3 regions of the Paenibacillus sp. OK076 genome follow, and region 1 is predicted to be linked to each of the others. Evidence: riboswitches for the same ligand, from Rfam matches in the RefSeq annotation. Region 1 holds a riboswitch; each other region holds the start of a gene.
What was found. Region 1 has a riboswitch for thiamine pyrophosphate ahead of tenA (thiaminase II). Riboswitches for the same ligand answer to the same signal wherever they lie in the genome.
Positions count from the first base shown of each region.

Region 2: another riboswitch for thiamine pyrophosphate. It lies ahead of BMY78_RS00105 (ECF transporter S component); the one in region 1 lies ahead of tenA (thiaminase II).
Region 3: another riboswitch for thiamine pyrophosphate. It lies ahead of BMY78_RS14580 (thiamine phosphate synthase); the one in region 1 lies ahead of tenA (thiaminase II).

Region 1 covers NZ_FOCH01000001.1:2,193,399-2,203,851, reverse strand. The annotation lists gene BMY78_RS09915 (DHA2 family efflux MFS transporter permease subunit) at 59-1,498, shown strand; gene BMY78_RS09910 (TetR/AcrR family transcriptional regulator) at 1,533-1,967, opposite strand; gene BMY78_RS09905 (GNAT family N-acetyltransferase) at 2,017-2,550, opposite strand; gene tenA (thiaminase II) at 2,601-3,272, opposite strand; TPP riboswitch at 3,394-3,492, opposite strand; gene BMY78_RS09895 (hypothetical protein) at 3,539-3,829, opposite strand; gene BMY78_RS09890 (NAD(P)/FAD-dependent oxidoreductase) at 3,852-4,982, opposite strand; gene BMY78_RS09885 (AraC family transcriptional regulator) at 5,225-6,040, shown strand; gene BMY78_RS09880 (HAD family hydrolase) at 6,037-6,678, opposite strand; gene BMY78_RS09875 (DUF1349 domain-containing protein) at 6,726-7,319, opposite strand; gene BMY78_RS09870 (MFS transporter) at 7,385-8,629, opposite strand; gene BMY78_RS09865 (zinc-dependent alcohol dehydrogenase) at 8,714-9,745, opposite strand; gene BMY78_RS09860 (aminotransferase class III-fold pyridoxal phosphate-dependent enzyme) at 9,995-10,453, opposite strand, start outside.
Region 2 covers NZ_FOCH01000001.1:16,775-27,227, reverse strand. The annotation lists gene BMY78_RS00140 (helix-turn-helix transcriptional regulator) at 1-633, shown strand, start outside; gene BMY78_RS00135 (MetQ/NlpA family ABC transporter substrate-binding protein) at 761-1,600, opposite strand; gene BMY78_RS00130 (methionine ABC transporter permease) at 1,678-2,346, opposite strand; gene BMY78_RS00125 (methionine ABC transporter ATP-binding protein) at 2,336-3,154, opposite strand; gene BMY78_RS00120 (outer membrane protein assembly factor BamB family protein) at 3,286-5,568, opposite strand; gene BMY78_RS00115 (energy-coupling factor transporter transmembrane component T family protein) at 5,683-6,477, opposite strand; gene BMY78_RS00110 (ABC transporter ATP-binding protein) at 6,452-7,960, opposite strand; gene BMY78_RS00105 (ECF transporter S component) at 7,961-8,554, opposite strand; TPP riboswitch at 8,793-8,903, opposite strand; gene BMY78_RS00100 (copper amine oxidase N-terminal domain-containing protein) at 9,067-10,020, shown strand; gene BMY78_RS00095 (pectate lyase) at 10,193-10,453, opposite strand, start outside.
Region 3 covers NZ_FOCH01000001.1:3,310,611-3,321,063, reverse strand. The annotation lists gene BMY78_RS14610 (hypothetical protein) at 1-699, shown strand, start outside; gene BMY78_RS14605 (ABC transporter permease) at 754-1,239, shown strand; gene BMY78_RS14600 (hypothetical protein) at 1,256-1,654, shown strand; gene BMY78_RS14595 (hypothetical protein) at 1,651-2,202, shown strand; gene BMY78_RS14590 (hypothetical protein) at 2,189-3,172, shown strand; gene BMY78_RS14585 (ABC-F family ATP-binding cassette domain-containing protein) at 3,305-4,855, shown strand; TPP riboswitch at 4,920-5,029, shown strand; gene BMY78_RS14580 (thiamine phosphate synthase) at 5,268-5,942, shown strand; gene thiO (glycine oxidase ThiO) at 5,947-7,176, shown strand; gene thiS (sulfur carrier protein ThiS) at 7,173-7,376, shown strand; gene BMY78_RS14565 (thiazole synthase) at 7,380-8,147, shown strand; gene BMY78_RS14560 (MoeB/ThiF family adenylyltransferase) at 8,144-9,193, shown strand; gene BMY78_RS14555 (winged helix-turn-helix domain-containing protein) at 9,367-10,056, shown strand; gene BMY78_RS14550 (C40 family peptidase) at 10,197-10,453, opposite strand, start outside.

The sequences.
Region 1 (10,453 bases):
GAGTCAGGCTAGATTAAAAGAAAGAGATGATGTAAAAAAGGGCCCCATACTGTTTGTTATGATTTTGGGTGCATTTCTTGCCACATTGAACCAAACCGTTATGAGTGTGGCAACGCCGGAGCTGATGGGTGATTTTAATATCTCAGCAGCAACAGCCCAATGGTTTACGACAGGCTATATGCTGGTGAATGGAGTCCTCATTCCCATCACAGCCTATTTCATGCAACGCTTTTCGACACGGCAATTATTTCAAGCTTCGATGTTTATTTTCCTCATCGGTACGATTATATCTGCCCTTGCGAGTAATTTCGGTACATTGTTAACAGGACGTATGGTGCAAGCAGCCGGTGCTGGTATTATCATGCCATTGTTGATGCATGTCATTCTTACCTTGTTCTCTCCTGAGAAAAGGGGCGCCGCGATGGGTATGGTCGGTTTTGCCATCATTTTCGCTCCGGCCATTGGGCCAACCCTTGCTGGTTATATTCTTGAGCACTACACATGGCAAACGATGTTTTACGGGATGATTCCACTAACCGTTATTGTTATTGGTTTTGCGTTTGTATATCTCAAAAATGTATCTGAACGGGTCAAACTCAAATTCGATACGCTCAGCGTACTGCTGTCCACGATTGGATTCGGCGCATTGCTGTATGGCTTCAGCCGGGCGGGAAGTCTGGGATGGTCAAGCGCAGAAGTCATCATATGCCTTGCAGCAGGAGTTGTTGCTCTTGGACTGTTCACATGGAGACAGCTCGCGTCTGCAAATCCCCTGCTCGATCTGCGGGCTTTCAAGTATAATATGTTCTCTCTGACCACGATCATTAATATCGCGATCACGATGATCATGTATGCTGATATGATGTTGCTTCCTTTGTACCTCCAAAATGCACGGGGTTACACGGCATTGGAGTCCGGATTATTATTGCTTCCAGGGGCGCTTGTCATGGGCTTCCTGATGCCAATAACAGGTAGATTGTTTGACCGGTTTGGCGCAAAATGGCTGGCGATTATCGGGATGGTTATCACGATCGTAACCACTATTGGTTTCATTGATCTAACCGATTCTACCAGCTATACCTACCTTGTATTAATGTCAACAGGTCGTCGTATTGGTATGGCCCTGCTGATGATGCCAATCCAAACGGCAGGTTTGAATCAACTGCCTCCAAGACTTGGGCCACACGGTACAGCAATATCCAACACCGTCAGACAGGTAGCTGGCGCTGTGGGTACTTCATTGCTTGTAAGTGTAATGACCAGTCGCACAACGGCACATGTACAGGATATGGTGGCAACGGGGGCAGCCAAAGGCTTAACCCAGCAGCAGTTGGGAATGGAATCCATGATCCAGGGAATTAATGATGCTTATGTTGTCATTATCGGCATTGCCGTTGTCGGATTGCTACTTTCCTTCTTCATCAAACGTACCAAACAAGCAACGGAGGAAGACTCCAAGCAGCCTGTAAGACAAAAAGTCTCGATGAATACAAATTAAGAACAGCATTTACATGAATTACATCATGTAGAGCCTATTGTATCGTATACCAAAAGCGGCAGATCAGGACCCTAAGTTTTACGTCCAATCTGCCGCTTTTTTGTGTATGAAATAATAAAATAAACCGTAGCCTCTCCACTGAAGTGAGAACTTCCGCGCTAACGTAGAATAACTCCACAACCAGCTTTGTTTCTGGCAACATCATCGGGACCATAATCTGATCCACCAGTAGATCAAAATCGGAAGCATAGCTTTGGCTCTCCAAATCTTTGCGAATCATCATGTCTTCCTGTACACGCTGCTCCAGAATGGCAAGAATACAATCATCCTTTGAACCAAAGAATTTGTAAAATGTTCCTTTGGACACACCTGACTCGTCTAGAATCATTTTTATGAAAGTGTTGGTTACTCCATGTTTCTCAAAGAGCACAAGTGCTGAGTCCAATAACATTTGTTTCCGTTTATTCATAAGTTCCCTCTGGATGAGTTAGGCGGTTCACGTTACGATATTCAACACTCTACTGCAAATCCACTGCAAACATCACATGTTCCTTCCAAATTCCCTTGATTTTAATATTCTGACGGTCCGTTTCCTGGAAGCCCGCTTTACGCAACACTCGAATTGATCCGGCATTGTCGGGAAGTGCACCTGCCTCCACTCGTTTTATTCCCCCGTCATTCACGGCAAAATTAAGTGCTAGCCGCAGAGCTTCACTCATGTATCCCTTACCATTCTGGGCCTGATCAAGCACATAACCAACAATCCATTTGCTGATGGAATCCAGTTCAAGTTCGAACAGAGAGATCTCCCCAATAAGCTCATGCGTATGGTTCAGGAAGATCCCGAAAGAGTACCGTTTCCCTTCTTCCCTCGCCTTGTTCCAGCCTTCAAGAAGGGCTAACTGGCCCTCCAGTGTATAGAATGTCTCTGATCGTTCACTTGCCGATATCTCTTCGAAAACAGCCCGGTTACGGAACTGCAAATCCAGCAGTGTCGGTGCGTCCTCCACGTTCAAAAATCGTAAATAGATGCGTTCCCCATGATTGTTCATCTGTATGTTCATCCTTGTCTCTGGTTGTAATAGATTTGAGATTTCATTCATCAGAAGTACGAGAGTTGCTGATTATAAGCCATTTCCCAGAACAGATATTCAAATTCAACACTTCTTCTGAATATGTCTTCAATGGCCTCCAGTTCCTGCTCGGTTTTATGTTCACATAATGCATCCAGTGTATCATAGAACCATTCGAATGAGTCGCGGAATTCATCACTTGCATAATTTTCGATCCACGTCTGATAGAAATTGCCCTCTAACGAATCTCGATATTGTTCTTTTAATCTTGTGGCATAGTCGTAATACGTCCACGCACAGGGGAAAATGACGGCGATGATTTCGGCAACACCACCTGTTTGTGCAACACTCATCATATTCGACGTATACGCCTTGTTGTACAGAGATGGTTTGACCGTATGATTTTCATCCAGCGTAATCCCAAATCCCTTCATATAATTTCGATGCAAATCCATTTCTTCGTACAGAATAGCGTGTTGAATCACCGTAAAGTTCGTCATCAGTTTTTCATCTGTCGCCTTCACCGCACCCATGGCAAAAATCTTCGCATATTCAATCAGATAGGTATAGTCCTGAAGAAGATAAAACTTAAACGCTTCCTGATCCAGTGTGCCTTTCCCCATTTCGTGTAAAAAAGGATGGTTGTATCCATCTTCCCATACGATTCTGGACTTATCTTTTAACGTTCTCGAAAATGACATGATCATTGCTCCTTTTATTAAAATCATAATGTCCCCGCTTCACACCCAGCTATCGCGTTCTGTCCCCCAAAATGCAGACCAAAAAGCCCTTGACCTATTTTCGGCAAGGGCAAAATAACATGAGTACATGTCATTTGCTCCCTACGTCAGTATTAACTAACAGGTTCAAAGGGTCAGGTTTTAACCTTCTCAACTGCGAACAGTCCCCCTGCAAATAGCTCAGGCTTATTACAACATGTGTTTTTCCAAATGTCAAACTATTCCTATTAATCTTCAAGTTCCCCTAAATCTTCTTGCAAGTTCTTAAGTCGGGTCCGGATATCCTTAATCATCCTTTGCAATCTGTTTAACTCATCCACCCATTGTTGCTCATTAGAGACGTTCGTCGTTGAAGTTAAATGATACGCCGGAGACGTCCTCAACTTGTTTAAATCCGATTCGTATGCCCGCCGCTCTTCCTCGGCCTTTGCCAATTCCTCCTCGGCGATGGCAATCTGGTGCTCCAGATAGATGATATCTGAGGAGTAGCCGTGAGATAAGCGCTGTGAATATGTCATAGTTCACCTCATTTCTGATTAATCATTTCTGATCAACCATAGCTTTTCCAAGGTCATATGGCTGAATATCGATATCTAACTCCATACCAAGAGCCAACATGGCCAGTTGACTTCCAATAAAAGGCCCCATCGTTAAACCGGAAGCTCCAAGCCCGTTGGCTGTAATCAAGCCATTCCAACCTGGGACAGCACCCATTACCGGAAGAAAACCTGGTGTAAATGGACGAAATCCTACTCTTACTTCCTGAAACGTGCTATCAGCTAAACCGGGAGCCAGTTCCAATCCTTTATTCAAAATTTCCTGCATTCCGCCTGCGGTTACTCTTGTATCGTATCCTTCAATATCATTTTCGTGAGTCGCTCCGATCACAATCTTCTGTTGATCAAAGGCTAACAAATATTGATCCGAAGGAGGCATGACTACAGGCCAGTTCCCAGTGTCCTTTCGATCGTGAACCTGCAAGTGCATAATTTGTGCCTTCTGATAATGAACCTTAAAATCAATGCCCAAGGGCTTCAACAGTTCATTAGCCCAAGCGCCAGCACACACAATAACCTCGTCAGCCGATATGACTTTACCGTCCACAACCACTCCAGTTACTCGTTCCGATTCATATTGAAGTGTCGCGTCACCATTAATCAGGACCGCTCCATTTCGTTGAGCCGATCGGATTAACGCATCACGCAGCGCACGCCCGTCAATACGCGCGGCTCCGCTGATGTAGACTGAATGAAAGCTCTCCTCCAGAAGAGGAAAACGCTCATGAGTTTCTTTTGCATCTAGACAGGTAATATCGGCAATCTCCGGTGCATCTTCTTTACGAAGGTGTGCCCTCTCCTGCATCTTGTTAATTTTGTCCACATCCGTATGAATACTAAGAGCACCCACTTGAGCGTAACCTGTTTCCGTTTCCCCTTCACTCTTGAGTTCTTCAATCAACCCGGGATAAAAACGTGCACCCGCCTTGGCAAGCTGATACCAATCCTGATTACGGCGCTGAGATAACCAGGGAGAGATGATCCCGGCAGCAGCATCCGTAGCCTGCCCTCGATCTTTCCGGTCTATAAGAAGAACTTCCGCACCCCTTTTTGCCAATTGATACGCTGTGGAAGCCCCAAGAATTCCTGATCCTACGACGATGACTTTCTTCATGACTGCATCCCTTTCCTAAATCACTGTATCCATTATAGCGTATACTATATGGTCTGATAATGGCAAAGCATCGACATGATGATACGTGTTCCTAAAAGGTTTTCGATAAGTGGTTCATCGAAGTGAATAGACCGTTTAAATTAATGTCATTTATGTAATATAATTCAAATCATGTTTCTTTTAACGCTGTATCTTCGCCATTTACGCACACGACCTTTAACGAAATGAGGAATAACACAACGATGCCGAAACCTAGTACGGGGAATTCACTGGATACCGATATGCCGCTTATGATTACAGGTCAAAATCAGCTGACTGTAGATGAATTAATGAATTGGAACGGTCATTCACGGGATTACAGTATTGTGCAGTGTATCGGGGGAACAGGGAAAATCACAGCCCAAAATCATGAGTTTTCAATTCGGGAAGGAACAGCTCTTATTCTGTTTCCAGAGGTGACATATCGTTACGACAATCTGAGTGATTCATTGTTGTTCGATTGTCTGTCTTTTAATGGCTATTTATTGCCCCGGTTTCTGCATACCTTGCAGATCGGGGAGCTGCGCGCCTTCAAGCCGGATGGAATGCTTCATATCCTGTTGCATGAAATAACGTTGGCGCTGCAGTCCCGACACAAGGATCAGATCTGGCACGTATCCGCATTGCTGTACATGCTTCTGGTCAGGTTAACGATTGATGGCGATCGTTATGGTACTTATGAACGCTCGGATGCCCGATTAAAGCTGGGCGGACTAGTTACTTTTATCAAGCAAAATTATGATCAGGATATCTCGCTCTCCATGCTGGCTCAGCAAATGGACGTCACCGAGCAGCATTTGAATCGGATATTCAAAAAGGAATTCCAAATGACTCCGCTTGATTATCTGACACGATATCGGTTATTGAAAGCGAAGGAAATGCTTGTCCATGACGCCGGAATAACGGCCCACGAGATTGCTCGGGCTGTCGGTTTCAACAGCGCCAGTTATTTTGGATCCGTATTCAAAAAATATGAAGGGATCTCTCCTATTGAGTTACGCAAGCAATACCAGGGTTAAAGAATCTCCATCGTAATCTCTGCCAGCGAGGTTAACCGCAGATCATACTTCGAGAATTCCAAATTACGTGTTACCTCGTTAGGCACAATGACACAGCGAATTCCCGCGGCTTTGGCTGCCTTCAGTCCATTCGGCGAGTCCTCGAACACAACCGCTTCGGATGCCCCGATCCCGAGACTCTCCAGAGCAAGCAGATACAATTCCGGGTCCGGTTTGACCCGCTTCACATCCTCAGCTGTATGAATAACATCGAATAGTTCGAAAATGCCGAGTGTACGCAAATAACCATGAACCCAATCCCGGGTAGAGCTGGAAGCAACGGCAAGCCCAATCCCTTTTTTACGGGCAGACTGGAGCAACTCATGCACGCCTGGAAGAATTGCTGCCTGTCCAAGGTAGGCTTCGTATTTCTGTTCAGAGAGCAACTTGATATGATCGTGATCGATCGGTTTTTGCAGCGCTTGCTCCAGATATTGAAAAGGATGAAATTCTTCAAATGATGTCCCTACGTTCTTCGACCATAGCTCCAGGCCAAGTTCAAGTCCATGCTCTTTATAAATATCGCGAAAAGCATAGAACCAAGGTGTCTCCGTGTCCACAATCAGTCCATCAAAATCCAAAATAAAAGCTTTTACCATTCCGCTTCTCTCCCTCCAATGATCAGCCGAATGGCAGGGAGATGGGCTTAGAAGCGTGCAGTCACGTCCGGACGGGTAACATTCATCGATAAAAAGTGACAGGTGCATCCCGTTCCGGCTGGTGACTGTCCAACAACTCCAGCCCGAATCTCCCCCTCTATCGGCATGCCGAAATATCGAATTAATTTCCACTCCACCCCATCGGGTGAATAAAAGAATGAAATGCAGTCCTCCACTTTACGTATGCGCAGATAAGGATTGGTTACGGGAACTTCAACCGAATTGCAATCGTCGGATGAACCTTCCTTCGTTACTACCGACACAATGGTAGCCGCTTTTCCATCATATTCAAAACAAAGCTTGCACCAGTTTCGCTCATCCGCCATCACCATCAAACATCCGGAATCATATTGGTGTTTCATGTCCACGGTTAGCTGGGTCGTCATTTCAAAATCGTTAGGCACCGGCATCGACAGAAATGGCGCGGTTGCACGGATATGCTTACCCGCTGGGTCCTGGAAAAAGTCCGTATCAGCCTGAGCTTCTACAATTAGAACGCCTTGATCGGTATAAGACCAGGTCTTCGGCTCATTAATCCAGTTCATTTGGTTTCTTGTTTCTGTTGCAAATACGTTTGTCATTTCTATGCCTCCCAGGTTCATTTTCTGTATTATATATTCGTTTCATATACAGAAAACCCCTTCTCCTACATATTTTTGTAAGTGCTAATCACTTGGGAGTGTTTCTGAGGATCAGGGAGGAATAACATAATGACCATGAGTACGATGTAAAGTGCAAGAATGACACTGAACAACAGCACGGGATTATAGTGATACAGCAGACCTGTCAGGTAACCTGATGGAATCGCTGTTAACGTCATGACGGTCTGCACCGCCGAGAACATATCCGCTTTTTCATGTGTACCTAATCGGTTCATAAGCAGTGAGTCCCGATACGTTTGCAAGATGAAATTGCCTGCCGCCAGTACAATTAGAGTCAGAAATAACATGGCTATATTCCCCGCAGGTATCAACAGAAAAAGTATTGCCCCCACTGTACTCAAAATGATCGAGAAACTGACATACTTTTCTTCTGAACGCCGTTTCAGACGCGGGATAATGACTAAATACAAGAGCATGACGGTTACAGCGGTGACGACCGGGATAAATGATATAATCTGATCATTGAAGTTTAACTGTTCCTTGAAAAAAATTACCTGGAAAAAGTTCAACTGCAGGATCAGATTGGATAGCACCGTGATCAGAATAATCGGTAAAAGCCTCCGTTTATAGAACGATTTGCCGAAAAGTCGCAGACTGGAAGCCAGACTCTGGATCACCCGGGTTTGGCTATGCATTCCCATAAGTTCCTTCCCTACTGCGGTCTCATCCGTATATCGGTTGCGAATGAAGAACATGACGGTCATGAGAATGCCACCGACAAAATAAATACTGGCCAGTGTTGGCACAATGCCAAAATCGGCAATCACTACCCCGGCGATCGGTGTCAGTACTCCAGCACCCGTAATGATCATGTTGAGAATGGCGAATACCTTGGATCGCTTGTGTTCCTCAACATCCTCAATAATTAGACAGTTGAAGGAAACGGTCACAAATTTGGAGGTTGCATTCAGCAGGTAAGCGATCAGAAACAACCAAAAGTTCTGGGAGAAAGCCCAGATGAACATGGGAACACTCCAGGCAATCAGATCAAAGATCAGCGTTGTTCGCTTGCGCCCAAGCTTATTCGTGATTGAACCTGCAAATAACTGAAATATAAAGGCAAAATAAAGATTCACCGAATTGATCAAACCAATTTCAATATCCGAAAGTCCGGCTTCCTTCATATATAAAGGAGCATAAAAAAGAACAATCGTGCCCGGGATGGCCCACACCGGTTCAAGTAAGATGGAGTACCGCGGATTTCTCGGCAAATCCTGTAGCAGCTTCAATCGATATCTCCCCCCTTTTCTGCGGTGTTTCACCGCTGCGAATACCTGCTTTTCGCAGCGGCAAAACCGCCAATATCTACATGCTTACAAGATCAGAGCTGTTTTAACCGAATTCATGGGCAATTTCTCTCCGGTACGCAGATGATATCCGATTGTCCCATTGAATGCCTGTTCATAATCACTCAGCAGTTCCGTAGAGGTAACCATTTGCTCCAGTTCCGGAATACTTTGTGCAAATTTCAATGCTGTACTGATCATCGAGTGATTAGCTACCGCACCAATGATACTAATGCCATCATTAATCACGGCAGTTGATTTAAACGTCACTTCATAGCTGTCGTCATAACCCATAGGAATGATCTTGCCGCCTTTGGCAATCATCTCAAATCCTACATGCAGCTGGTTACCAACCGCGTCCACTACAATATCAAACTTCTTGTTATTATTGATCTCGTATACTTTATCCAGTGTCAGATCCTGAGGATAGAACACATGATCCGCGATCTCTGAAGCGAACTCTTTGCGGAATGGATCAACTTCCGTGCCTACAGTAAGCCTTGCCAATCGTTTGCTCACAAGCTGACACAAGGAACCTATTGCACCAGAACCGAGGACCAGTACAGAGTCACTTGGCTTAGTCCCTGCTTTCATGAACGTCTGAAGTACACATCCGAGTGGTTCGATCATCATGGCCGTTTCCCAACTCATGGAATCCGGTATGGGGTAGATATATTTCTCGTCCCCAACGTAATATTCTGCAAAAGTACCGTGAGTGGTCATACCTACTTGGTAGTCATCAAAGTTTTCGCAATAGATGAACAAACCTTCACGGCAATAGGAGCAGGTACCGCAAGATTGCGTGGGATCAACCAATACCCGATCACCCACCTTGAAACCACGAACTTCGTCGCCCACCTCAACCACTGTACCTACACCTTCATGACCAATAATCGTTCCTTTATTCGCCGGAACTTTGCCTTTGACAATATTCAGGTCTGTACCACAGATGCCTGAACCATAGATTTTAATCTTTACCTGGTTTGGCTTGTGTATGGTTGGCTCCTCAATATCCTGGTAAGTCACCTGTTTAAGATCCTGATATACGAGTGCTTTCATTGAATATTCCTCCTAGTCGATGTTTTATATAAGTTGAAATAAAGATTTTACACAATCCACTCCGATGACAGAACAACCTTCCAATCGCTGTTATCCCCAGATTCTTTAATTCCTTTTTTTAAAGGGGAACATCCGGGGATAAAGGCGAGCGCTCCGCTTTTTCAGGTTTATTCTGTCCTCTCCGTTCACGTGTAAATGAATAGTTCAACGAATATAATTTGAATAAAATTTTAAACGTTTTCGTAAATCTCAATTCGAAAGGTGTTCCTGTTTCAGCATCTCTTTCCAGTCGGAAAGTGTCTGCAAGAGAGCTTCCTCCACCCATAGCAATTCTTCCCGTGTATGTGCATCAGAGAAAATTAAGTACCCTTTGGTAAAAATTCCGAAGTGGGCCATTCGTTTGACCATAAACTCACGGAAAGGATCGGTATGGAAGTTTTCCTCCGAAATAGAGCTAATGGAGAAGCTTGCATAGGTCCCCTTCAGCACCAATTGATCGGTTAATCCAAGAAGCACGAGTTCAGCTTCGATCAGATCCATAATCCGAATGGTAGCCTCGCGCCAGCTAGGCCATACTTTAGCGCTTTTCATCAATCGCTCACATGCAATCGCTGCCGCGAGTGCAGTGGTCTCGCTGGAATGGGCGTTGCTGAATCTGACCTGTCCTGATAATGACATCAAATGTTCCGGTCCCATTACGGCTGCGAG
Region 2 (10,453 bases), 2.2 Mb from region 1:
CTCAAGCTGACAGCGGATGAACGGAAGTATTTGTTTTCCCTTGGTCTGGATTACCATTCGGAACTTCATATCCTGGATGAGAAGCCACTCCAAATACATCCCTCTTTACAAAAAATATTGCAGGAACTTCGCAATTGTCCCACAATCATCTCAGACCGACGCTGCCACATTGTGGGCTGGAATGACGCAGCGCGGCATGTGTTTATGGACTTTGAACAGATTCCGGCTGAACAGCGGAACATGATCAGCTTGTTGTTTGAACGAAAAGAATTTCGAAGACTGGCCGTCAACTGGGAGGATTTTGTTAGCGGATTCCTGGCTATTTTCCGTGCTTATTATGGTCAATATGTCGATGATGAATGGTACAACTTGTTTTTGGATGACATGATGGACAGATATCCTGATTTTCAACCCCTTTGGAAACAAAGCAGTGTTAGCAGTGCCCCGGATGTGTTGATTGAATTTAGACATTCCAGAGCTGGCAAAATGCTTTTTGATCTTACCTCACTCCAGGTTCAGGGAAATGCCGATTTGCGGTGCAGCATCTACACACCTGCAACGGACACGGCTACAGAGCGGAAACTGATTCGCCTGATGGAGCCAAAGGTAGAAACTGACTCCGACAAAAGCTGATGCAGACCTTCTTCCTTTATTCGGTAATACAAGGTAACAAACATGAAGACCCAGGCGATCAGGCCTGGGTCTTCATGTTTGTTTTGAACCTATCTGTACCATCATTTCAGTTGCAGATTAACCGATGTTATTTAAAAGCCGGGATTGCAATATCTGCATACTTCTCTTCAAAGAAGGCTTTCACTTCTGGACCCGCCATACGCTTCGCCAGCTTCTGAATGGCTTCCGAATCCTTGTTATCTTCACGGGCAACCAAGGTAATAGCAAAATGAGAATCGTCCTTCTCAGTGAACAGCGCATCCTTCTTCGGTGTAAGTCCCAGCGGACTCGCATAAGCTGGAGTCATAGCAACCAGATCGGCATCATCCAACATGCGGGCCAGCATCAACAGGTCCACTTCCTCGAACTTGAAGTTTTTCGTGTTTTCCGTGATGTCTGCTTGCGTTGCATTGAAACCGACGCCTTCTTTCAGCTTAATCAGGCCGTTCTGTTCCATCATCACCAACGAGCGTCCAATGTTGGACGGATCGTTGGCAATCGCTACCGTTGCACCTTCAGGCAATTCTTCAATGGATTTATACTTCTTGGAATATGCTCCGTAGATGGCATTGTAGATCGGTTGAACAGCCACCAAGTTAGCGTTATTTGCTTCATTGTACTGATTCATGTAAGGTACGTGCTGGAAGAAGTTTGCGTCTACTTCTTTGTTCGCGAGTGCAGTATTCGGTTGAACGTTATCGGAAAGTACAACAACTTCCAGATTAACGCCATCTTCTTTGAGCAATGGCTTCACAATATCCAGCACATCCGTCATTGGCGGAATCAAAGTAGCTACTTTCAACGTCACTTCTTGTCCGGCTTGAGCACCTTCCTTAGTACCTTCCGCCGCAGGTGTTTCTTCTTTTTTGCCGCATCCGGCTGCTACGAGCATCACTGCCAGCAGCATGAGCATTAGTTTTGCTTTCATCTGATATAAACCCCTTCATCATATAATCTGTATTGTTCATGCTGTAATTCAAATTTCTCTGCAATACCTGTCCTTCTTCAGGATCGGCGATCGAGCCAGCGGGACAGTCTGCTGCCAGTAAATTGGATCATCTGTACCAGGATAATCATAATGATAATCGTAAATACCATAATCTCCGTCTCGAATCGCTGATAACCGTAACGAATCGCAAAATCACCAACCCCGCCACCACCGACAATACCCATGACCGTAGAGTAAGAGATAAAGCTGATGGTTGCCGTTGTTAAGCCGAGTACGAGACTTGAGCGAGCCTCCACATACAGGAATTTCACCACAAGCTGTATGGTCGATGCACCCATCGAAGAAGCAGCTTCAACGACACCTTTCGGGACATCAAGCAATGCCTGTTCTACCAGTCTGGCGTAATAAGCAATGGCTATGACCGAGAGCGGCACGGTTGCCGCGAGCGTCCCGATGGATGTTCCAACAATCAGACGTGTGAACGGAATCATAAATACGACTAGCAGCAGAAACGGGAATGAACGAATGATGTTGACCAGACTTCCCAGAATCGTGAACAGAGGTCGATTCTGATAACGTTGCCCTCTTCTGAACAGATACAACAGTGTACCCAGAGGCAACCCGATTAACACGGCTGCGGTGATAGAGATCCCCACCATGACAAACGTCTCTCCGATGGCCTGCCAAATTTCATGCTGATATTTCACAACGGACTCAGGTATCATCGTTATGGTCCTCCTGACCGCCATGAAGAGAGGTATTTCGTCCGCTCATGGATGCATCTTCGCCCATCAACAAGGATGTTAGAAGATCAGGCTTCGGTGCCGGTATGCTGCGTACTTCCGCTTCCGACAGCGTTTTGATGATCCGTCCCTCTTTCATCACCGATATCCGGTCGCAGAGCTTTCGGGCAACCTCCATCTCATGTGTAACGAGTACGATAGTTACCCCCAGCGTTTCATTGACATGACGCAGCACATCCAGAATTCCACTCGTGGTCTGCGGATCAAGCGAAGATGTTGGTTCATCACAGAGCAGCACATCCGGGCGGCTGGCAAGTGCTCTGGCGATGGCAACTCGCTGCTTTTGCCCTCCGCTTAACTGTGCAGGATACTGGTTGGCCTTATCTTCAAGTCCGACAAATCTCAACACCTCAAGTCCTCGTGCAACCCGTTCGGTCCGGGAGACGCCCGCAAGTTCCAGAGGCATGCAGACATTGCCACTTACGGTCCGATTGCTGACCAGATTGAAATGCTGAAAAATCATGCCAATGGACCTGCGTGCCTGGCGCAAACTATTCTCACTCATCCGGGTCAGATGCTGCCCATTCACAATGACTTCACCGTCATCCGGCTTCTCCAATCCATTGAGCATACGCAGAAGCGTGGACTTCCCTGCACCACTGGAGCCAATAATACCGTGAATCTCTCCCTGGCCTACTTCCAGGGAAACCGAGCTTAACGCTTCGAATCCCTGATCTTCACGGGACCCACGCTCGTTATAACGCTTGCTTACCCGGTATAATGAAATCATGGGAGATTCCTCCTGCGATTAATCGTACATGGTCCTTCAAGAACACATGAAGAAAGCCCGCACAGCCGATAACCGGAGCGCGAGCAATCCTGTTTATTTATAATAAATCATCATTCGACATGAAACAAGCTTTAACGTGAGATATCTGTTTTTAAACTACCTGCATTATATAAGCTGAACCGTCCGTTGGACGAACCAATATAGACTTCATTTCCAAGTCGATTCATAGTTCCGTTCTTCGCATCCCGATCACGATGCTCCGGGTTTCCCATCACAACGTCATGCACACGACCAAGCAAAGTACCGTCCTGTTTGTTCATGACCAGAAGATCATCACCCATCGGCAGCAAAAGCTGATCATCAATCACCACGTAACTCCCCTGATTGGTAGGGTATTGATAGGCAGCAATCGTGTTTTGTGCGGACCAACGAGTCTCTCCTGAATCATATGCAAGGGCTGATGGGTACCCATTTTTGATTACATATAATTGATCTTCCTCCACAAACCCTCGTTCAATCTTGTTATTCTGCGTCCACCATTTTTTTTGGGTCTTGGGATCATACAAGGTGGTTGTGTAATCCTTATATTCACCATACATTTCCCCGTTGTTGTTCTCTCGAATGAGCACCATGCCGTCATTCAGCACCTCAATTTGCTGTCCAATCCGGGCCGGAAATTGTGCAAGCTTCTTACCAGTGTTCAGATCAAGCAACGCCCATTGATCTCTCAACAACATCCAGCGTTCTGGCTGAGTTGACGCAAAAGGATCAAGACGGTATATTCCATCAAAGTATGGATTGTTCTCAGGATGATCCAAAATCGGTTTACCAACCTTGATGCTCCATACGGTTCGGCCAGACTGAGGGTCCGCTGCGACCAGTTGGTTTTTCTCCCAATACATCACATAAGGGTCATCTGCACCCTTGTTTAACAGTTGATATCCTGTACTAAGTTTTCTTGTCCATAATGTTTTTCCATTTGCACTGTCCAGCACCGTTAACCAGCTATTACTTGATCCTTCAACAACTGGACTATTCACTACAACTACATTCTTTGCGGCAGTGATGCCATTCATTCGAATTTTTTGCTTGGGAGCATACTCCCATACGACATCACCGCTCTTCAATTGGAGGTGGCGTATACGATCCACGTATTTTTTCTTGTCAGGGTCATAATCGGTGTAGATGGTAACGTATTGGCGTCCTGCATCCACCTCTGCCTGCTGTCTCCCATACCCCGTATTGATCCCCCATAACTTCTGGCCTGAATGTCGGTCAAGAGCATATATGGAACCTTCGTAGTGCCCCCCGCTAAATCCACCGTCATCCCCTTTCATCAGGAGCACATCATCCGTTGCTGCTTGTAAAAAGGTGTAGTTAATATCACCCTGATTGGTCCATACCGATTTCCAGGGTAAAGTGGCAGGCAGCATTGTGCCATAGATTTTAGTCGTGAACGGATATTCATCTGAACCACCAAATTCCCAATTAGACACTACACCGTTTCGATTATCCTGGGGTATATTCCAGCGCGCTCGCACCAGCCTGCCGTTCTTGTTAAATGTCACGAGAAAATGAGCATCTGCTCGTTCGTACCGCCAGGTCTTTCCTATGCTCATGGCATAACCCGTATCGTTTAAATTGCCGGAATGCTCTTGCCAATCGGGTTCGCCAAGCCACTGCGCCACCTGTTTCGAGGTCGTTTTTGAATTCAGCACAATATCTGTCAAATGACGTATAGTGGACGTGGGCATCGCCAATGATCTACTGAACCAGCCATCCGCTACCTTGGTATGCTGTGCTACATCCTGTGCCTTAACCCAAAGCAATGCAGGACGATAAGTGGACGATTCCTTATTCCAGACGCGCGGGGCAATGGACAAGCCGTACCAATCCTTCGTCGCTGCAACAATCAACGCCTGATCTTTCAGAAATGCCCCTGAAGACCAGGTTGCCTGACTTCCGGGAAACAGGTACAGCTTGCTGCCCGATCGCATTGTAAACGTTTGTGGCATTGTTTTCGTCAAGCTGCGGCTTTCTTTGGAGGTATACCAACCAGGTATCCAGAATTCAGTGTAATCGCTGCCTTTTAGTTTGATCCATTCCCCGCGAACAGCGTCTATTTGCAGGCTTCCTTGGGCGGAGCTATACCCGTTTATGTCCATCAGATCAGGGGAAACACTGCTCTCGACCACACCACTGTAAATAGGTACACCTTCAGCTACCGTCACCTTATCCCCCTTTTTATAATTAAGCTTCACCGATTGCACTTGCATAACTGAAATGGAACCTTGTCCTTCAACCGCCCTGGCATGGTTATTCAGCAACAGTCCCCCCGTGACCAGCACAGCTACGATACCAGCAATTATATTCCATGGGTAGCCCGTCCCTTTCCTTTTACGCCCGGTCTTCACGTCAGTCCACTCCAATCATTTGAAGTTATTTCCATTAAGGACGTTTTGAACAATGAAAAGTTACTGTTACTCCCAAATATATTTACAAGGTACGAAATAATTACAGGTCTCACCTTATCTTACATCCACAAGCGTTGAATGATATGGGATTGTGGTTCCCAATATATAAGCAGCGGTTAACATGATGATAAAATACCCCACAAACCATACATCCGCTCGGGAATATCCGATCTGAACGTAATAGGTACGGCTCCCGCCTTCCTTGAATCCTTTCGCTTCCATCGCCACCGCCATACGCTGCGCACGGCGAATACTCTGTGCAAGTAGTGGAATAGCATATCGTTTCAGTGTGCCGTATACATTCCAGCGGGAGCCGTGCTGCCTCGTTCCCCGAATGCGGATGGCATACCGCAGCGTCTGGAATTCATCCAGCAAAATCGGAATCATACGCATCGCCGCCAGGAAACTATAAGCATACTTAGGTGGGAGCCTCCACTGCTGCATGAGGGAATAAAAGAGACGAACAGGCTTGGTCGTCAGGCCGAACAACAATCCAGCTGCCGCCATACTTAGGGAACGAAAGCCCAGGTGCAGCCCGCGATAGAAGCTCTCTTCGGTAATATGAATCAATCCCCACTGAAACCAGGTGGTCTCGCCTTTACCAAACATGATCATCCCTGTGGAAGTTGATATAAATACCAGAATGAACGGAGACGCATACAGCAATAATCTGGGCCATGGGTGACCTGTCCAGCCCAGCAATAACAGCATGACAACTGCCACATTCGCCATTACATTCAGGTTGTGAACAAGAATGACGAAGACAAACAGCAATGTCAGGAAAATCATTTTCAACCCCGGATTCACCGCGTGAAGCCAAGTCTCACGATGAGGAAACGAGAGCTGCATCCGTTAACCTCCCCTCATCCACCGTCCAGATCCTGTTGCAATAACGTTTCACGATTTCATGATCATGCGTAACCATCACGATGGCTGTCCCTTCACGCCGCAACCGCTCCAGCTGGGATAACATGGAAAAGGTATTCCGCGCATCCTGTCCAAAGGTAGGTTCATCCAATAACAAAATACGCTGTTCCCGTACCAGAGCTGATGCTACACTCAGCCGTCGTTTCTGTCCCATCGACAATTGATATGGGTGCCTACCGGACAGCTCACTCAGTCCGAATTGCTCCAACATATGATCGGTTCGGATACCTCTTTCTTCGGCAGTTAGCTTTCCGCTCAGCAAGGAAAATCCCACTTCATCACGGACTGAATTTGTCACGAATTGAAATTCAGGATTCTGGAATACAAAGGCAATGCGATCTGCAAGCTGCTCGGTTTTTCCAGCCGATTGTCCTTCCACAACATATTGACCTGTCGTTTTTAGAATATTCATCATGGACAGCAATAATGAACTTTTACCTGCCCCGTTAGCCCCGACAATCCCCACCCAATCTCCGTTCCATACCTTGGCCTGCTCCACCTGAATGAATGGCGTTTTTCCGCGCCATCCGGTGAATTGCTGCATTTCCAGGGCTGGTTGGATCAGTGCAGAGGTTTCCCCCTCCTTATAATCTATACTTTCAGTTTCTGTTGCACCGTAACGACTATCCTCTCCTGAGACCCATGCCTGTGCCTTCGATTGGCCTCGTTCTTCCCAGACCCCTGGATACCAGATCCCGTATTCCCTGAGCATATTCCGCTCATCTGTAAACACCTGATTCGCCGGGCCATCTGCCACAATCTTTCCTTCAGGCGACAATACGATGATTCGGTCTACCCACTCGACGATTTCATTAATTTTATGTTCTACGATAATGAGTGTTTTGTCCTGTGCAATCTGTTTCACCGTTTCCCACACCTGAGAGGTTCCTTCATCATCCAGCAGTGCCGTTGGTTCATCCAAAAAGAGTACGTCTGGCTCCATGGCCAGAATCGAAGCCATCGCAAGACGCTGCTTCATACCCTGAGACATCGATTGAATGAGTGTTCGATTATGTTCAAAGCATAACCCAACCTGTTCCAGGTATTGATGGATAAGGGTAGGCATCTGCTCGCGTGGAATATTCCGGTTCTCCAATACAAAAGCAATCTCTTCATCCGTATATGACATACAGAACTGGGTATCCGGATCTTGAAAAACAATGCCGGGCTGCTCAGGCACCCGAATGTCATCACATTTCATCGGAATCTCCACAGATCGCGGAATCAGACCGCTCAGAATTTGCAGCAAGGTTGATTTGCCAGATCCGCTTGGACCAAGCAATAATACTTTCTCCCCTTGACGCACAGAGAGAGACAAGCCTTGAAACACCAAGGCCTTCTCTCCCGGGAACTTGCATCTTAGATTCGTAACACCTACCGCTTGCACATTCTCCACTTCATTCATCTAGTCCAGCGCCTCGTAATCCTGCTTCGACACCGGTCTAAGGGATCGTGTTACACCTGTAAGCTCCAGCGCTTTGGCAAGGTAATAGGCGAATACACCTGCAATCAGAATACTGCCAATGAAGCGGAACCCGATAAACAGTGTATAGTTCCAAGCCGAGAGGGAATCAATGTACCCGTACTGATAATCCAGTACAAGCGAAGCTGCCGCTGCACCAATAGCCGCAAGGCAGGTGACGAACAGATTGCTTTTCCGATACAGAAATGCGGCGAAGAAGATCTCTGCACCCAGCCCTTGCAACAGTCCATACACCAGTGTCGACATGCCCCACTCACTTCCGAGAAAAGCACTCACCGTGGATGCCGCTACTTCAGCCAGAATGGCTACACCCGGCTTACGAATGATTACAAAGGCAAAGGTTCCCGCCATAAACCACATGCCATAAATCATCTGCTCCGCATGAACGCCGAATGGCTTCATCAGATCATATGTAGGTCCCCATATTTTGTAGATCACCCCGAAGACCACCGCAATCACAATCGTTACCAAAATATCGGTTAACTTCAATCTGTTGCTGCCTACTGCTGTTGACATGTTCTCTACTTCCTTCCTCTGTTTCCCTGGATTTATAAAATAAACAATAAAACAAACAAAAAAGCCTCCCCGGTTTCCAGGCAGGCCATACGCACAGTTTACAATCTCACGATGCTGCGCATTAGGCAGATATAGAGAAAGAAGAAAACAAACGACACCATTCCCGTCACATCAGAAAAATCCTGCTGCACCCAAGAAACGCTGACATTTATGTTCTATCCCTATCGCTTACCATTGCACATCGCAAATTCATGTTCTCTACGCTGGCATTACCCAGATCAGATTTACGGTCAGCGGCACAAGGCCGCTCTCTCAGCCCAACTTCATTGAGCTCCCGGTTCACTTATTTCATTGCTTCTACTGTACAACACATGGGTATTTGTGACAATCCCGGAAAAATCATTACGCTGTATTTTGGGTAAATCAGAGAAGACATTCTGTGGTGTACTTTACAATACTATGCAACATTTGGATCAAGTAGTCCGTTTGGTATACAAGAAGGGAGATTGATAATGATGAAACAAACCAATACTGCCTGGCAGCAAAAAAAGTGGAAAATGATCCTTGCCGCTTCGATTCTCACCGCGGGTACGGCACCCGCACTGCTGTCATCCACTGTCGCGGAAGCAGCAACAACACACAAACCGACAGCGTATATTAACAATGTACAAGCTCAAAATGATGTGGTTATAAAGCAGGGTATAACGTACGTAGCATTGACTGAACTTCAATTCCTCGGGGACTATACGTTTGGCTACAATAACAAAACAAAACAGATTAGCATCAGCACAGACAGCGACAAATATGTTCTTATACCCAACAGCAAAACAATGAAGAAAAACGGTCAGAATGCGACGTTGTCGTCCGCTCCCATTCTGGTGAATGGCAAAGCCATGCTTCCGCTCCGTGCCATTGGCGAAGCCTTTGGCGCACAGGTTCGCTGGAACCAGACGGCCAAGGAGGCCTACATCTACACCACGGATGCTGCGGTGGTCAAAGACTACAGCAGTGCTGATCTGACTGTGGCGCGTGAAGCTGCGCTGCATTTGCCACGCTTCTCTGAACTGGGACAAGCACGCCTGGAGATTCGCAACCCTCTGGGTCCAGTGGATTCATCCATTCAATACATTTTTGAACAAGGCAAAAAGGAAAGTTTCTTCATTGTTGAAGATAACGATCTGATCAGCTATTACACGATTAAAAATGAAAACGCCCTGCTGAAATGGCAGGCCAATATCGGTAAAGATGCCGGAACTATCGGTGACCTGTTTTTTATCAAAACCAAACCCGTTGCTGAAGCAGGGACTCGCCCTTCCGTCAAGGGTCAAACCCTCGTATCATTTAAGTATTCTCGTATGCTTGAAGAGACTTCCTACGAGATCATGAACAAGTCCGGCTCCATCCATGCGGGCTCCATTGCCCCTGAGAAAGGTAAAGTGATCGTTGAAGTTCCGGAAGAAAAGTAAATTGGAATGCCCGCCCAGGCTTTAGAGACCTTTGTATCGGCGCAGGTGGGCAAATGATGCTTCTTCTGAATGCAACACCAAAAGGGATGTCCCCTACGTGATGAATAAACATAACGGGGGACATCCCTTTTTAGCATTATTCTTTATTTATTCGCTCACGGATATCATTGTCTTAATATTGCGTATTTCCGGACTGACTGGTTTTTCCCGAAGCAAATCCCTTAAATAAGGTCGGGACTTTAGAATAACGGGTATTTGTAATTTTCCCTTGCGATGTACTGCTGTCCGTACGCATGATCGAATCTTTGACGTTGGAAATATTTGAGTTGTCCAGCGTCATGTTCACCGTGAAGGTGGTTCCACCATTTTGACGCACCAGCTTGCCAATATCGTCTGCACGGAAATTTTTAATGTTAATCGTTCCGGCTGCATT
Region 3 (10,453 bases), 1.1 Mb from region 1:
CGGGGTGCAACTTTTGATGAGATTTCGAAAGCATTGCAGTCCGTAAATCCCGTGCAACTGGATCATGACACACAGACTGAAACTATTGCACGCATTCTGCAGAAGCTGGAAGGCTATAACAAGCAATACCTCCACTGGTGGGAATTAATTATTGCAATGTTGGTAGGTATAACGGGTTATCACATGCCGATCTGGCTAATGATGTTCCAGCGCAAGATGAGAAGTATGGACATGAGGCATGAAATCTATCAGTTTCAGACGGTTATCTCGATCTTGCGAGAGATGGACCGTATGTCTGTAGAGGAGATATTGGAATGGCTCAATCGCTTTGCTGTTATTTTCAAAAGGCCGCTGCAAAAATGTCTGCTGCACTTTGAACATGGGCCTGAGCATGCACTTGAACAGTTGAAAGAAGAAGCAGGTCTGCCTGAATTTCAGCGTCTGGTTGATAAGCTGCAACTTGCACTTGGGAAAATTTCGATTCGAGAAGCATTTGATGATCTGGAAAGCATGATGGCCTTTTATTTTGAACAAAGGAAGCAGGAATACACCAAGATGATTGATGTTAAAGCATCATGGGGAAGAATGATCGGGTTTACACCGATGTATGCCCTGATCTTCCTCTATCTGGTCATTCCGCTGGTAGGTATGAGTTTCCTGCAAATGAACATTTATTATGAACAGATTCAGAAACTGTAACGACCGTTACGTCACAGTCTGAAATAAATTAAAAACGATACAGGAGGATTTATCATGAACAATGCATCAAGCGCTTTAAAGGTGGCAGCAGGCATCTTTCTGACCATCGCCCTTATTACAATTGTAGTTCTGTTGTTTATTTCGGCTCAGGAGGCGACCAAAACAGCGCAAAACAATTTTGCCGATATCCAGACCGAATTGTCCCAAGCTGCATTTACGGTATATGACGGAACTACCATTAGTGGGTCACAAGTCACAAACGCGCTGCGTAAATATGCGGACAAAGACCAGTTCGGGATTCAAGTGATTACAGGTAAAAATAAAGGAGGACAATGGTACGGTAATCAGTTGAACATCTCCCAGGATCTCAATAATGCAGATTATGGTTCTGTTATTAAACCTGACGAGAAAGTGGGTGTTATCAACCAGACCATGAGTGAAAAAGACAATCAATATGTCAATCCAAGTGGTAAATTCAAAGCAATTATCGTAAAAGACAAATCCAATGTGGTAAGAGGGCTTATTTTCCAGCAATCCTGACAGGAGTTGGTTTAACATGTCCCAGAATACACAGCAGCTCATGTTGTTCTGTACGGCGGTTGTCCTATTTGTGACAGCCTGCCTGTACGGGCAGCAGAATGTTCGAATTCTATCAGACGCTTTGAATCACTTGGTACAGACGACAGCAGACATGGAAGGACGGTTGAATACCACGCTGCATATAAGCGAGCCAATCCGTTATAGTGGTGCGGAAGTGTTACACACTGTGAGGCAAATGACAGGGACAACAGTCAGCGTGCAGGTGGACGGGATTGCATATGTCATTGATCCCCTTGTAAACAGAAAAGAAACTATTCCTGTCCAGCTTGCTGCATCGTATACACCCAAGTTCATAAGAAGTGAGGCTGGCGAACTGCTGAAGATTGCATTTTGGAAGGAGGCCAGTACACCTTGATTAATGCTGCATCCAAGCTGCTTGCTGTTTTGCTGGCAGTGATTTTGCTTTATGTTTACCCGGCAGCAGAAACTGCTGATCGACAGGATGACATGGCACGTATGACCGTAGTTCAGACGGTTACCCGTTTTGTTGATGCGGTCAGAACAAAGGGATACATTTCCCCTGCCATGTATGCAGAGTTCGAAGAACAGATGGCTCGAACGGGGAACGTCTATGAGATTTCTATGGAGCACTTGCACAAAAAATATGTTCCTCATTACTCAGATCCAATGGATCAGAGCACATTCTCTGGTACCTATGAAACTGTACAAGATGGCTACTATGCAGCCCAAATTAAAGCAAAGCTGTTTCCTTCGTCCGGTGTGCAGGCTTTAGACGATCCTGGGCGCAGATATACACTGGCAATGGGGGATTTCTTCACAGTAACCATCAAAAATACCAATCGCACACCTGCCATGCTGATTCGTGAGTGGTTGAACGGGTCTGCACAGGCTGCGGCGGTGTTTACCACATATGGAGGTATGGTGCTTAATGAAGATTACTGATCTCTCCATTGTATTTGTACTTATCTTTTCACCTATATTCTGGGTTATCTCTCACAATACAAACAGTGTTCAAGAGGCTCAATATTTAAGCGATCGGTATAAGATGGCACTTCAGAGTGCCGTACTGGATGCAGGGGCTGTGATGCATCAAAATGAGAAGCAAAACGATGAAGCAGGATATGATTCGACCAAATTTGTAAAAGCGGACAAAGAGCTCGCCTTAGCTACGTTTACCCAAACAATGGCGCTAAATATGGGGATTTTAAATGATCCTGCTGCTATACGGGCCATGTTCAATTACATTCCAGCATTAGTCGTGCTGGATTATGATGGTTATTATATTTTCGCGATCGAAACAGAAATGACCGGAAAACTTGAAGAGTCATTCCGGCAAGTTTGGAGTCCCAAAAAGCCCTATACATATTCTGATTCAAATGGTAACAGTATTAATTTCACACTCGATGGGTATGTGTATGCCTATGACGCAGGTTTGGGCAAGTGGGTGGAGGGTTTCCAGAAAGAATTGGCCTCCAGCACGCAAATCCCCCTGCTTCAGAATGCCGAGACGTTTGAGCAGGTCAGACGAAGCCGGATCGTGACAAGTGTGCAGGAAGATTTGGCAGATGTTATTAACCGTCATAATGAGTTTGCAAGAAGGAATGGTGTTTCCTATACCTTTACCATGCCTTTGATTTCTCAGGAAGACTGGTACAATTCAATTAATGACACGGGGCTTATGGCGTTTATTCAGGGAATTCCTGTAGGTAATCAAAAGTTTAACAACTATGCCATTGGTGGTGGCAGACTGGTGAAGAAAACGGCGATTGTTGGCGGAGTTGATCCGGTAAGTGCGATTAAATACTATTACCCATCCACATGTAACAATGGTTACAGAGCTGAAGAAGTGTTTACAAATGCCAAACAAGCGGCAGCGCAAGGGTATTTTGAGTATAGCTGTTCAAATAATTAAAGGCAGTTTATATGAAATATAAAAGCGAGGTTGCATGAGATGTTTGCATTACTTTCAGAAAAGGCGACACCTGTGCTAAAATAGGGTTTCGGAACGATAGTAATGTCCAATAGATAGGAGCAACCTCATCTTATGAGTTTATTGTCAGTAGAGAACGTGAGTCATAATTTTGGAGACCGCACGTTATTTAAAAATGTATCTTTTCGTTTACTTGCCGGAGAGCGTGTAGGCCTTGTTGGTGCTAATGGTGTGGGAAAGTCCACACTGATGAACATCCTTACCGGGAAATTGTTAAAGGACGAAGGGAAGGTCGAATGGACCCCCAAAGTTCGTTATGGATATCTGGATCAGCATACCAAGCTCACACCTGGAAAAACGATTCGTGATGTGCTTAAGGATGCGTTTCAGCCCTTGCTTGAGTTGGAAAAAGAAATGATGTCCATTACCGATCAGATGGCAGACGCCGATCCGGACAAACTCGAATTGTTGCTGGAAGAAATGGGTGACATTCAGGAGCAATTGGAGCAAGGTGACTTTTATCTGATTGATGTGAAAGTGGAAGAGATGGCAAATGGACTGGGCTTGTCCGCCATCGGTCTGGATCGTGACGTTGCCGCGCTTAGTGGTGGTCAACGTACGAAGGTATTGCTTGCCAAGCTTTTACTGGAAAAACCAACTGCTCTTTTGCTGGATGAGCCAACGAACTATCTTGATGTGGAACACATTGAATGGCTGACGCGTTACCTTAAGGATTACCCGTATGCGTTTATTCTGATTTCGCATGATACGGAGTTTATGAATGAGGTCGTTAACGTTATTTATCATCTGGAATTTGCCAAGTTGACGCGTTATGCAGCGAACTATAACAAATTCCTTGAAATGGCCGACATGAATAAGGCGCAGCATATTGATGCTTATGAGAAACAGCAGGAGTATATCAAGAAGCAGGAAGATTTCATCCAGCGGAACAAAGCCCGTGCTTCTACTTCCGGTCGTGCCAAGAGCCGTGAGAAGCAGCTCGGCAAGATCGAACGGATCGATCGTCCAGACGAAGCGGCCAAACCCACATTTAAATTCAAGGATGCCCGGGCGAGTAGTAAAACCGTCTTTGAGGGCATTGATTTTGAAATTGGATATTCGTATGCATTATTGCCCAAAATGACGATGACGATTGAGCGTGGCGAGAAAATTGCCATTGTTGGCTGTAACGGTGTAGGTAAATCCACACTGCTCAAGACCATCTTGGGAAAAATCCCACCAATCAGCGGTAAGACTTTCTTGGGTGACTATTTGGAGACAGCCTATTTCGAACAGGAAGTACGTGCAGGAAACATTACCCCGATTGAAGATGTGTGGAATGAATTTTCTCATCTGACACAGAATGAAGTCCGGGGGCATCTCGCACGTTGTGGATTGAAAAATGAGCATATCACCCGTCCGCTTAACGCGCTTAGTGGTGGTGAACAAGCCAAAGTTCGTTTGTGTAAACTTCTGATGCGTGAAAGTAACTGGATTTTGTTCGATGAGCCTACAAACCATTTGGATGTAACGGCCAAAGCAGAGCTGAAACGTGCCTTGCAAGAATTCAAGGGTACCGTGCTGCTCGTATCCCATGAACCTGATTTTTATGAAGATTGGGTTACCAAAACGTGGGATGTTGAAGCTTGGTCCGAGAAACAATAACGTAATAAATGGAAATGTACGGTGACAAAAAAAAGTGTCTATGGTAACATAGGCTACAGCTTCATATGAACACTAGGGGGGCCGCACGATGCGGCTGAGATGGAAGAATGCGATTCCGGACCCTTTGTACCTGATCTGGATCATACCAGCGTAGGGAAGTGGCGCGTTTCAGCTAATGACAAAGGGCGTTATCGATAACTTTGCGATATGGCCTGCAAGATGATTCATGCGGTTTCTAAGTATACAGCGTTGCGACTATGTTGGTTTCTGTAGTTGTTATGCATTATGTATATATAGAGTAATCCCATGCGACAGTCATTCAGTTGATCCATGAATTCTAAATTCGTGGCCACTCCCCTACGGGAGTGGCTTTTTTGTTGTTTTATATCCGCTTAAATCATACAAGAGGAGGGTGAACAGGACGGAAATCTTCCACGAACAGTTAACAACACGATTATTCGAACTGCATGTGGTTTCACCAGGTACAGGAGACTTGGACTCTTTTCTGAATATTGCTAAGGATATATGGCGGTGGGTCGATTATATCCACATACGGGAAAAAAAGCTGCCCCTTGAGCAACAGATGTATTGGGCGCAAAGTCTCAGAACACGAGGTGTCCCATTTAACCGAATCATTCTGAATGGCTCCACTCAGCTTGATCATCATGCGTTGCTTGGTGGTGTGCATTGGGGTCAAGCAGTTATTCGGAAATACGATAAGGATGTGTTGAGGAGAAACAATCGGCTTCGCGTAGGAGTATCGGTTCATTCTCTGGAAGAAGCAAAAGTTGCAGAAGAACGTGGAGCGGATTATCTCTTTTACGGGCATGTATATGCCTCACCCAGTAAACCAAATTTCGAGCCCAGGGGACTTGCTTCGTTAGCAGAGGTATGCGCTAAAGTTTCAATTCCGGTCATCGCGATTGGTGGGATTGCAACGGAGAATATTGCTGCCATTCGAACTGCTGGTGCCCGTGGAGCCGCTGTGATTTCGTCGATTTGGACGAATGATCAGCCGGAACTGGCTGCCGCTGCATTGCGACTGGCGATTACGGATTCAGAGAAATACGCCGAACCAAGGAGATGATGCCATGAGAAAGGAAGCAAGAAGCCGAAGCGGGAATCGTTCAGGGTATCATCCAGGCACAGTATCGAGGAGTAAAGTTGGAGCAGAATTTCGAGGCAAGCTTCATGCAGAAACCATTATTGTAGGCGGAGGCGTTATCGGTTGTGCTATCGCATGTGAACTCGCTACCCGAGGTTATGACGTTCTTCTGGTTGAGCGTGCTCGGATCGCTGGTGGAACTTCCTGTGCAGCCGCAGGCATGCTTGCCGCTGACAGTGAGGAATTTACTCATGCTGTGATGGCAAAGCTTGCCCGGCAGAGCAGAGCTTTGCTTCATGAGCAGAAGGAACGAATCAGTGCGCTTAGCGGCGTTGAAATGGGGCTGCAACAGCAAGGTTTTATTACTCCTTTTCGCTCATACAGTGAGGTCAGCAGTTACAAGAATAATCGATCGTCTACCTTATCTACAGAACATATTTGGTGGGATCGTGTCGCTGTCCAACAGGAAGCTTCATGGTTAAACAGGGATACGTATGGAGCATTTTACAGACCTTCCGAGAGCGAGGTTCTTCCTGTCAACTTAACGCAGGCTTATGTCAGATCGGCTCAAGCAATGGGTGCAAGGGTGATGGAAGGTGTACAGGATGTCCGTTTGCATACGGATGTGAATGGAGTGCAAGGGATCAAGACTTCAATAGGAACGATGACATCGAGAAATGTCATTATTGCTACAGGGTTACATGGTGAAGAATTGATGAGACATGTGGGTCTGAAATCGCCTGTTTTACCAGTAAAGGGAGAGATTGCAGCCGTACAGTTTTCACCTCACCATGCCGGGTACAGGCCAGACAAAACGGTGTATGCAGAGGATATATATATTGTTCCCAAAGCTAATGGAGAAGTATGGATCGGTGCAACAAGCCTTCCTGGAAGAACAGATATGAACGTTTCGGTGCAAGGCATTCAGAAGCTGCTTGCAGCTGCAACAAACTGGGTACCTGGCATAAAGGAAGCCCATTTTATCCGAGCGTGGGCGGGTGTCCGTCCTTCGACTCCGGATGGATTGCCTTATGTGGGGGCTTGCGAAAGTGTTCCCGGTTTATTCGCTGCTTTTGGACACTATCGTAACGGCATATTGCTTAGTGCGATTACAGCGAGCCTCATGGCTGACTTGATTTGTGGCAAAACCTCGGAAGAGATGGGGATTCAGGACCTTAGTCCAGAACGTTTGAACACAAAGGAGATGTTGCAGTGAATATCATTGTCAACGGACAAACCATGCAAATTGAAGATAGCTTAAATCGTGTGGACAAATTGCTCCATTCATTTAATTTGCAAGTAAAAACCGTCGTGGTTGAGTTGAATCGTCAAATTTTAACGCGGGAATATCATGAAACGACCACTTTAAGAGACGGAGACCGAATTGAAATTGTACATTTTGTGGGAGGCGGTTGAATCATGTTGAGGATTGGGAGTTATACGTTTGAGTCAAGATTGCTTATGGGTACAGGCAAATTTTCGGACTTGGAAGTGCAGAGCCAGGCGGTTGAAGCCTCAGGTACGGAAGTATTAACGTTCGCCGTTCGGCGTTTGAATCTGGAAGAGCGCAACAAACAGCACTTTCTGGACACCCTGGACTTGAAAAGGTATACCCTTCTACCTAATACAGCGGGTGCTTCAACAGCAGAGGAAGCTGTGCGAATCGCTGAACTTGCTCGAGCGTCAGGGCTTTGTGATATGATAAAAGTAGAAGTTATCGGCGATGGAATCACTTTGCTTCCTGACCCAATTGAAACCTATAAAGCTTGCGAAATTTTGCTTGAAAAAGGCTTTACGGTACTGCCTTATATCTCGGACGATGTTATGCTGGCCAAACGATTGCAACTACTCGGCGTACATGCTGTTATGCCTGGGGCTTCACCGATAGGGGCGGGAAGAGGCATTATTAATCCCTATAACCTGGAGATTATTATTGAACAAGCCGTCGTTCCTGTTATTGTGGATGCAGGACTTCGAGCACCTAAAGATGCTGCTTATGCGATGGAGCTGGGAGCTGACGGTGTTTTGTTGAATACGGCTGTGTCCGGATCCGGAGATCCGGTGAAGATGGCGAAGGCAATGCGATTGGGGGTTGAAGCAGGTAGACTGGCTTATGAGGCAGGCATGATTCCCGTTAAGCGCTATGCAGCAGCGAGCAGTCCCGCGGAAGGAATGGTTCACACATGACTAATCAGACACGATCTTCTGAACAGGGAGACCGCTATTCCAGACAGGAACGGTATGCACCTATCGGTAAAGAAGGTCAACATCGATTGAATAACAGCAGAGTATTAATTGTTGGAGCGGGCGCGCTTGGTACGGGCATTGCTGAAACGCTGGTACGTTCAGGAATTGGCCATATCACCATTGCAGATCGTGACTATGTGGAGTGGAGCAACCTGCAGAGACAGCAATTATATATCGAGCAAGACGCCATTCAGCGAATGCCCAAAGCGATGGCAGCAAAGAAGCGCCTATCTGACATTAATTCTACTGTTGAGGTTGTAGCCAAAGTGATGGACGTCAGAGTAGACGAACTGGAGGAACTGGTTCAGAATGCAGACTTGATCATGGATGCCACAGATAATTTTGATACCCGGCTATTAATAAATGATATGTCTCAAAAGTATCGTATTCCCTGGATTTACGGCGGATGTGTGGGCAGTTATGGAATTACCTACACATTTCTACCTGGCGAAACACCTTGTTTGAACTGCTTATTAGGTGAGGTTCCGTTAGGTGGGGACACCTGTGATACGTCAGGCATTATTCCTCAGGCGGTGCAGATGGTTACAGCTAATCAGACTGCGGAAGCGATGAAGTTTCTCAGTGGTAATTCAGGTGCGCTGAGACGCAAATTGTTATCATTCGATGTGTGGAGAAATGAATACATATCCATTAACGTCGATGGTGCCCGGAAAGAAGATTGTCCATCCTGCGGAGCAAAGGCTAACTATCCGTACCTCTCTGCCTCAAACTTGGAAAAAACCGACGTACTATGTGGCAGAGATACAGTACAGATTCGCCCTTCACGGCGAATGAATCTGGATCTACAGCATACGGCTGATCGCCTCGTTAAGCTGGAGGAAGGCCGCGTGGAGGCTAATCCGTTTTTGGTTTCTTTTACAACTGGAGCGCACAGGATGGTCATTTTTCAGGATGGTCGCGTCCTTGTTCATGGCACAAAAGATACGGCAGAGGCGCGTACGCTGGTTCATCGGTACTTTGGTTAAAGAAGAAAATGAATGTTCCGAGTCCGTTCCTTCCGGGAATGGACTTTTTCATTTTACGGCATGATAACTATACAACAATGCTGCGATACACAACGGTCACAAGATTGTGGAGTTCAAGTGTAATTTAAACCAACAAATATGTAGCAGCGTATAAGACAGGCCGGGTGAAAAAAATGAAAACATCCATATTACTGGTTGGCAGGGGCGAGCTGGTATCTTCTACTCAAGGCATACTGTGTGCTGAAGGCTACCAAGTCGAGCAAATGGAATGGACAGATCTGAACCGTCTTTCTGAACTAACACTCACGAATCTCAATATGATCATATTAATAAATGAAGGATGCCATGAAGCTACCCTAAAAAATGGACTAGAGTCCTTCGTACACATAGGAGTTACTTCTCCATTGCTTGTCATAACTCCCAAGATATCGCCTGAATTAATTGTGGAATTGCTCGATTATGGCGCTAACGATGTGATGGAAGCACCTATTCACGATAAGGTGATGATGGCCAGAATACGGAATCTTTTACGTGTGTTCTCGCATACATCACAGGAAGATGAAGAAGTCATTGTAGTGCATGATCTCAAGGTTAATCTGCGTTCACGTCGCGTAAGTCGTGCAGGTGAATATCTGGTGTTGACTCCGAAAGAATACGAATTGCTGGAGTTCTTGGCGCGTCATGTGAACGAGGCATGTCCCCGGAGTGTTATTTTGAGGGAAGTATGGGGATATGATTTTGCAATGGATACGAATGTGGTAGATGTGTATATCAAACATTTAAGGGTAAAGGTAGATAAGGGAAGGAGCGTCAAATTAATTCATACCGTGCGTGGAGTCGGTTATATGCTTCATACCCAATAAAAGCGGTCGTATCGCCGCGGCTAACGAATTGCCTGTTTTCCACATAACTCCTGTTTGAGCTGAGAATTTCATTGGGTAAATATAAAAGGACCGGATCATTAGATCCGGCCCTACTCGCTTCTTTATCTTCAAAATATGAGCTACAGTACGCGGCGAGCTTTAATATATGTTTTTTTCCAGTTCCCCGAGTTCAAGTCGGAAAGAGTTACACCTGGTGATCCGTACGTGTGCAGAATTTTTCCGTCGCCTGCATATACGCCTACGTGAGTAATATTGGAGCCTGTGGAGCGACTACCGCTGGAGAAGAAGACCAGATCTCCAACTTGCAGATTAGCTTTAGATACAGCTACGCCTTCTTTGGATTGCTTAACGGATGTACGTGGCAAATCAACACCAT